2 regions of the Aminiphilus sp. genome follow, and region 2 is predicted to be linked to the other one. Evidence: riboswitches for the same ligand, from Rfam matches in the RefSeq annotation. Region 2 holds a riboswitch; the other holds the start of a gene.
The links. Region 2 has a riboswitch for fluoride ahead of Q1K49_RS08350 (hypothetical protein). Riboswitches for the same ligand answer to the same signal wherever they lie in the genome.
Positions count from the first base shown of each region.

Region 1: linked by a shared signal. The riboswitch ahead of Q1K49_RS13055 (dynamin family protein) and the one ahead of Q1K49_RS08350 (hypothetical protein) in region 2 are both predicted to bind fluoride.

Region 1 is NZ_JARKPW010000207.1:1,906-6,054, forward strand. Features, by position in the region: gene Q1K49_RS13050 (ammonium transporter) at 1-1,003, shown strand, start outside; gene Q1K49_RS13055 (dynamin family protein) at 1,106-2,872, opposite strand; fluoride riboswitch at 2,893-2,958, opposite strand; gene eno (phosphopyruvate hydratase) at 3,022-4,149, opposite strand, start outside.
Region 2 is NZ_JARKPW010000137.1:12,116-16,264, forward strand. Features, by position in the region: gene glyA (serine hydroxymethyltransferase) at 1-675, shown strand, start outside; gene Q1K49_RS08345 (DMT family transporter) at 911-1,840, shown strand; fluoride riboswitch at 1,986-2,051, shown strand; gene Q1K49_RS08350 (hypothetical protein) at 2,104-3,633, shown strand; gene Q1K49_RS08355 (hypothetical protein) at 3,630-4,149, shown strand, end outside.

The sequences.
Region 1 (4,149 bases), on a different contig from region 2:
GGTGACCGCGGAAGCACTGGACATCAACATGTCACCCTACGCGTTTCTGCTCTTTCAGACGGTCTTCGCCGCCACGGCGGCCACCATTGTCTCCGGTGCCATGGCGGAACGGACTCGTTTCACTGCTTACCTTCTCTACAGTCTGGTCATCTCCTCCGTCATCTACCCTGTGGTGGGACATTGGGCATGGGGTGGCGGATGGTTGGGTGAGCGGGGCTTCATCGACTTCGCGGGCAGTTCCGTGGTGCACTCCGTAGGCGGCTGGGCCGCTCTCGTGGGAGCGGCCATCCTCGGTCCCCGCATCGGGAAGTACCGTGAGGACGGAACGCCCAGGGCGATTCCAGGGCACAGTCTCACCTTGGGTGCACTGGGGGTCTACATTCTCTGGTTCGGATGGTTCGGCTACAATCCCGGCAGCTCGCTCTCCGGAACCGATGCGAGCATCGGATACATCGCGGTGACCACGAACCTCGCGGCGGCGGCGGCGGCGGTGACGGTGATGCTCATCACCTGGGATCGCTATGGCAAACCCGACGTGAGCATGACCCTCAACGGTGTTCTGGGAGGGCTTGTGGCCATCACCGCAGGATGTGCTGCCGTTTCTCCCGCGGGAGCGGTGCTCATCGGGATCATCGCCGGGGGAGTGTTGGTCTATGCATTGGAATTCATCGACAAGGTGCTCAAGATAGACGATCCCGTGGGTGCCATAGGTGTGCACGGAGTCTGCGGGGCTCTCGGGACCGTGCTCGTGGGCGTCTTTGCCTCCGAAGGAGGCCTGCTCTACGGAGGAGGTACTGCGCAATTGGTCGTCCAGCTCACCGGTGTGGGTGCCATTGCAATCTGGACGTTCGCCGCCGCCTTTGTGCTCTTCAAGGTCATCGACGCTCTTGTGGGACTTCGTGTTCCCGCCTCGGAGGAGGTGGAGGGGCTGGACCGGAACGAGCACCTCGTGGATGCTTACGGAGACTTTCTCCTCAAACCGGCCGGAAACACAGCGGAATAGCACGCTCGACGGCAAAGCGCGGAAGAAAGGACAAGGCGAGAAAGACCTCTCTGAAAAGAGAAAGCTCTTTCTCGCCTTGTTGTTTTCCGCTGCCGGAAGAGATCATTTCCCCACGGACAGGGGCGTTTCACTCTCTTTTTGTGTCAGTGTGCGTATCCAGTCGTCGCATTGCGCGACGACCCGCAGGAGCGCTTCCTCCCGGCGCAGTTGCGCCTCCCTGGTCTGTGTGCGCTGTTCCAGGGCGGAGCGGGCAGCCTTTTCAATGCCTCCGGCGGTTTCCTCCACCAGGTTGCGCAGGCGGCTCCGGAAGTGGAGGAAGCTGTCCTTGACGCGTCGTACCATGTCGTAGCGGATGCGTCCACAGTTGGCGTCCACTCTTTGGGGAAGCCGGGAGAGCAGGCGTTTGAGAACCAGATTCTGCCCCACCGACCGGGGAAGAAGTGCCTCGCCGAGGGAAAGGACCGTTCCCTCCAGGTCGAAGAAAGGGCGTGTCTCGCCCTCGAGGTAATAGAATTCCCGTTCCGAAGAGAGTTCCTCGGGAAGTTCCCACTCGTCAAGGTCCACGTCGAAGACGCTCGATCCCAGGTCAAGCAGCTCCTTCAGAAGGGAGGTAAGCCGTCTCCGGTGCCGTTCCGTGAGCGTCTGGTAGGTGGATTCCATGTGCCGCTCGGTTTGGAGAAACCACTCTTCGAAATGTGCCACGAGACGCTCGTTCGCAAGGCGCTCCAGATGATCCGTGAACTCCTTCGTTCCCAGGGAACTCCGCCGCGTCACCTCGGCTCGGATCTCCTGTGCGATGCGGGGCGGGTACTCCTTGCGGATGCGATCCAGATCGTTTTCGAGGGCACGGATCATTCCCTCCAGTTCCTTCTCCAGCAACGTTTCCGCTTCGAAGCGGCGTTCCTGAAGTCCTGATACGCCGGCGACGAAGGTGTCGATCTGTTTCGTCAGCACATCGAGAGGTTGTTTGAGGGAGCGGCTTTCGATGAGGGCGTCCGTTCGCAGTGCTCTGGCGATGCCGAGGGCGCGCCGGGAGTTCGCGTCCCATTGCACGGCGGCGCGATCCCGCTCGGAAAGCTCTGCGAGAAGGGTTTCCACGGCGGCGAGACCTGTTTTTTCGAGGGCTGCGGCGTCCTTTCGGAGACGCGCATCAAGGGCCGGTTTGGCTGCGATGGCGAACAGGGGGAGTTCCGGCTCTCCCAGATTTTCCCGGAGCTGTGCGGCGAGGAAAGTGCGCAGCTCGGCGAGTCCCTCGACATCGACGAAATCCACCTTGTTGAGCAGCACGAAGAGATGCCGGACCTGGGAGCGCAGGTCCTCCAGAAAGGCCAGCTCGCCTTCGGAAAGCGGGGAGTCCGCGGAGATGAGCAAGAACGCGGCATCGATGCGGGGCAGAAAGGTCTTCGTCACTTCCGTCTGCGACTCGAAAAGACTGCCTACGCCGGGCGTGTCCGCGAGGGTGATGCCCTTCGCCAGCAGCGGGGCGGGGTGGCGAAGACGAACCCAGGCGACGTTTTTCTCGTTGTTGGGATTGCCCTTTTCCGCCACGTAACGGTCCAGGTGGGCCACGTCGTCCTTCTTCACGGTTCCGTTCCGGAAGTGGATTTCCAGCTCCCGTTCCGGGCCTGCGTCCAGAACGGTGATGATGTTCGTGAGGGGAAGGACTCCCGTGGGGAGGATCCTTTCTCCGAGGATGGCATTGAGGAAGGTGGACTTGCCCCGTTTGAACTGTCCCACCACGGCGACGTACAACCGATCCTCCTCGATGCGGTTCGCAGTATCCTCCAGAAGTTCTCGTTGGGACGGGGAGAGCGGGTGTTCTCTCATTTCAGAGAGCACCCGAAGCAGTTCCTGTGTCTTTGACGTCATGCGCACGTGCCTCCCGGCGAAAAAAATCAGGCGTCATCAGCCGAGAGGATCGGCATTTCGGGGCGAACGCCATCGCCCATCGGTCCTCCTGAGGCCGGAGGAAGAAGCCGGAGATGCGGCATGTTCCGCACCTCCGGCGAGGTGTCGCTCTATCGTCCGAACCGCGCTCGTGCGCCGAGTTCGTGTTCGATCTCCAGAAGCCTGTTGTACTTGGCGATCCGCTCGCTTCGGCAGGCCGATCCCGTCTTGATCTGGCCGCCCCCCATGGCGACGGCGAAATCCGCCATGAAGGCATCCTCCGTCTCGCCGGAACGGTGGGAGATCACGAAGCCCCATCCCGCTTCGCGGCAAAGGTGGATGGCCTCGATGGTCTCCGTCACCGTTCCGATCTGGTTCAGCTTGATGAGAGCGGCGTTGGCGGTTTTTTCCTCGATGCCGCGCCGGATGAAAGTGGTGTTCGTCACGAAAATGTCGTCCCCCACGATCTGGATGCGGTCTCCCAGGGCGGCGGTCTGTTCCCGGAATCCCTCCCAATCGTCCTCGCCGAGGCCGTCCTCGATGGAGACAATGGGGAAGCGATCGAGCCATTCCGCGTAGAGGGCGGTCATCTCGGCGCTGGTTTTCCTGCCCTGGCCCGACTTGGTGAGTTCGTAGGATTTCTTTTCCCGGAAGGAACTCGCCGCAGGATCCAGGGCGATGGAGATGTCCTTTCCCGGCTCGTAGCCCGCGGCGGCGATGGCCTCCACGATGACCTCGCAGGCCTCGTCGTTGCTCTTCAGGTTCGGGGCGAAACCGCCTTCGTCACCGACGCCCACGGCATAGCCTTTTTTCTGGAGAATCTTCTTCAGGGCGTGGAAGGTTTCAGCGCCGTACCGGAGCGCCTCGGCGAAGCAGGGGGCGCCGTGAGGCATCACCATGAATTCCTGGAAATCGACGCTGTTCTCCGCGTGCTTTCCTCCGTTGAGGATGTTCATCATGGGAACGGGAACATGCACCGCGCCCACGCCTCCGAGGTAGGCGTAGAGGGGAAGGTCCAGTGCCGTTGCCGCAGCTCTGGCTGCCGCCATGGACACGCCGAGGATCGCGTTCGCCCCGAGGCGCGCCTTGTTCGGCGTACCGTCCAGCTCGATCATGACCGCATCGAGTTCCGCCTGCCGCGTGGGATCCATACCCACTACCCGGGGAGCGATGTGCTCTTCCACATTGGCCACGGCCTTCCGGACGCCTTTACCGCCGTAACGGTTCTTCTCCTCGTCCCGAAGCTCCACTGCCTCGTT
Region 2 (4,149 bases):
AGCCCCGTGCCGCACGCGGATTTCGTGACCTTCACCACCACCAAGACGCTCCGGGGCGCCCGGGGCGGTGTGATCCTCTGCCGGAAGGAGTTCGCCGCCGCGGTGGACAAGGCCATCTTTCCGGGTATTCAGGGCGGCCCCATTCCCCAGATCATGGCGGGCAAGGCCCTCACGTTCAAACTCGCCGCCACCGAGGCCTTCCGCGAGTACGCCCGCGGGGTGACGGCCTGTGCGGCGGCGTTGGCGAAACGCCTTCAGGAACGGGGTTTCGCCCTCGTGTCGGGCGGCACGGACAATCATCTTTTCCTCGTGGATCTGCGGAACACGTCTCTCACGGGCCGGGAGGCGGAGATGCGGTTGGAAAAGGTGGGCATCACGGTGAACATGAACCTGATTCCCTTCGATCCCCGAAAGCCCACGGAGACGAGCGGCATCCGCGTCGGTACGGCCGGTGTGGCGAGCCGCGGATTTTCCGTGGCGGATGTGGAGATCGTGGGGGACATCATGGCCCGCATGCTCGCTCCGGAGGCGCCGGGGGAGGATGAACAGGCGCGCCTGCGGGAACAGGTGCTGGAACTCTGTCTGGCCCATCCGCTCTACATGTCCCGGTCCGAGCTGGCGGCGTCGCCCTTTCTCGGTACGGATATTTTGGGAACCGGCGGGGAATCCGCCTAGCGTTTCTGAGTCGTCGCTTTTTTCGGGGTGCTGCTTCAGGGTGTTTCTTCGGGGGCACTCTCCGGCGGCTTCGCGGTGCGCATTCTCCGGCAGAAAGCGCACCGCGGTAAGGCGGAGCGGAACGTCCCTTCCCGAGGAGGCGCGAGGTCGCAAAGGGAGCTTGCGTGTGCCGCACGGGAGGCGTTATTGTGGGTGTCGCACGCCGCACTGGAACGGGGGGAAAGGAAGGTCTTTCATGGAAGCGGAACGCAAGCGGTGGAGCGGGGATGTGCGGACGATCCTTCTGGCTGATGCGGCCATGTTCGTCATCGCCGTGTTCTGGGGATCCGGCTTCGGAGTGAGCTCCTGGCTTCTCAAGACCCTCTCCCCCATGTGGCTTCTGGCGGTGCGCTTCACGCTGAGCGCCCTGTTTCTCGCCTGCGTGCTGTGGCGGCGCATGGCCGCCCTGGACCGGAAGCAGATGGTGCTTGCCGGAGGGCTCGGCGTCTTTCTAGGGTTTGTTTTCTTCGCCCACATCTTCGGACTGCAGCTTACCACGGCGGGGAAGCAGTCCTTCATCGCCGGATCGAACGTGGCCATGGTTCCCTTTCTCTACGCGCTCCTCTATCGGCGATGGCCCGGGGCGGTGGCCACGGTGGCGGCGCTGCTCACCACGGCGGGACTGCTCGTCATGGCCTTTACCCCCTCCATGGTCTGGGGGATGGGGGACGGTCTCTCCCTGCTGCTTGCCCTGGGCATCGCCCTCCACGTGCTCATCGTCGGGAACCTGAGTCGCCGCATGGATCCCGTGGGACTCACGGGGGTGCAGATGGCGGTGACGGCGGTCTTTCTGGTGCTTGCGGCGGCGCTCTTCGAGCCGATGCCGCACTTCGGGGCGCTGCCTCCGAAGATATGGGGCGGCGTGGTCTACGTGGCGCTCTGCGTCACCGCCATCCCTTTTCTGGTGCAGAACGTGGCGCAGCGGTACAGTCCGGAGATCCACGCGGCGATCCTGCTCTCCCTGGAGAGTCCCTTCGGCTACGTCATCGCTCTTCTGCTGGGGCAGGAGGTGCTCAATGCCCAGGTCGTCCTCGGCGGTGTGGTGATCCTCTCGGGGGTGCTTCTCGCCGAATCGGAGCCGTTTCTCCGGCGTTTCTTCTCCCGGGCGGAGGCGACGGGGAGCTGATGCATTCCCATGGGGTATGGGGTATCATGACGGGGCGAAAGAGCGGGACGGCATGGAAACGGAACGGTTCGGCACGGCGATGGAGCCGGTGAGGCGGGCAGTGTTCCGTCCTCTCGTCCGGAAGAACACGCTCCGCCGCTCCGGCCTGTTCCAAGGGGATGGAGTTCCCCGAAGAAATGCCCTCCAGGGGGCTGATGACTCCTGACACGTACGGGAAATGCGGCACCGAAGGCGGTGCCGGTGGTGTGTCGGGAGGTGGTTGTATGACATTTTCAAGCATTCTCTTCAGAACCGAAGCGGAGAGAAAGAAAGCGGGCCGGGCTCCGGAGTGCTTCACCGACCTGAATCTCGATCAGGTGGTGGAGGCGATCACGGAAGCGTATGGAGAGTACGATCTGGCGTCCTTTTTTTATGTGCCCCTCGAAGGGCTCGACGCGATTCGGTACCGCCACGACGTGATGAAGGACCTTGAAAAGGAGGGAACGGCCCGGATTTTCCGCACCTTCGCCGAGGGCATGCGGCACGTGCGAACCTGCCTCGCCCGGGAAAAGAAGATGTATTACGCGCTCCAGAAGCAGCGGTGGTTTCTGGAGGCGGTTTTTGTGTACTGCCACACCCTGGGTGCTCTCGAAGGAGCGCTTCGCGCCGCTCGCCCCGCGTCGGAAGGCCTTTCCGCCCTGCTCGCCTTTCTCGAAGCGTATCTCCGCTCCGCGCCCTTCCAGTCCCTCGCCTCAGAGGCGGCGGGACTGAGGGAAGAGCTTGCGGCGGTGCGCTATTCCCTTTTTCTCAAGGGGAGCACGATCCGCGTGCGCCCCTACGAGGGCGAGGACGACTACAGCGCCGAGGTGGAGGCGACTTTCGCCAGATTCAGGCAGGGCGCGGCGAAGAGCTACCTCTCGTCCTTTCCCGAGGATGCGAGCATGAACCACGTGGAGGCCAAGATTCTGGACTGCGTGGCGGAGCTGAATCGGGATCTCTTCGATCGGGTGGGACATTTTTCCGAGGCGAACCGATCGTTTCTGCACGAGACGATTCGCGTCTTCGACCGGGAGATCCACTTCTATCTGGCTGTTCTGGACTATGTCCGGCGCTTCGCCGCCGCGGGGCTCGCCTTCTGCTATCCCGAGATGAGCGATGTCTCGAAGGAGTGCTACGCCGAAGATCTTTTCGACGTGGCGCTGGGGCAGAAGCTCGTCTCCCGGGGGGAAGAGATGGTGCGCAACAGCTTTCGCCTGGAGGGGGAGGAGCGCATCTTCGTCGTCTCCGGGCCGAATCAGGGAGGCAAGACTACCTTCGCCAGAGCCTTCGGCCAGGTGCATTATCTAGCGGCCCTGGGCTGCCCCGTTCCCGCGGCGAAGGCCCGCCTGTTCCTCGCCGACCGGGTCTTCACCCATTTCGAGAGGGAGGAGAACCTGGAGGATCTCCGGGGAAAACTTCAGGACGACCTTGTGCGGATCCGGGACATTCTCGACCGGGCCACGGGGAGGAGCGTCATCGTGCTCAACGAGATTTTTTCCTCCACCACCCTGGCGGATGCCCGCACTCTGGGGCGGAGGGTTCTGGAGAGGATCATGGAGCTGGACGCACTGTGCGTGTGCGTGACCTTCATCGACGAACTCTCCCTGTTGGGTGCGAGGACGGTGAGCATGGTGAGTTCCATCGTGCCGGGGGATCCCACCAGGAGGACCTTCACGATCCGCCGGGCCCCCGCGGACGGTCTGGCCTACGCACTTTCCCTGGCCGAGAAGTACCGGCTCACCTCACGGGCGCTTGCGGAGCGCATCCGATCATGAAAATCTTTTTGCTGTATCGGGATCGTAACGTCGTTCTCCGGCAACGGGATGTGCCCTATAATCTCCATGACCTGGAGGAAGATCTGGATGTGGATGTCCTCACGGGTGCCATGGCCCTGGAAGACCCGTTTCTCCGGGACGTGGCGAGGAGTGTCTTTTTCGAGACACTGTCCGATCTCTCCGTTCTCGCCTATCGGCAGGCCGTTCTGGAGGATTGTCTGCGGAACGCGGCGACGGTGCGGGAGCTGTACGCGCTCGCCGTGGAGGCCATCGAAGGGGAGAAAAAACAGTATTTCGGCATCTTCGGAAAATATCCCGGATCGATTCTGCGACGGTCCGTCGATGTGCTCCGCCTGTTCACGGGCATTCTGAAAAAGGTGCGCCGCATTGCCGACGAGAGGGAGGGTTCGTTCGCCTCCGAGGGATTCCGTTCTCTCTTCGGCATGCTCAAGGGCGAATTGGACGATGCCTACTTCCGTGCCGTGGAGGCACACCTGGAGGTCCTTCTGTTCCGCC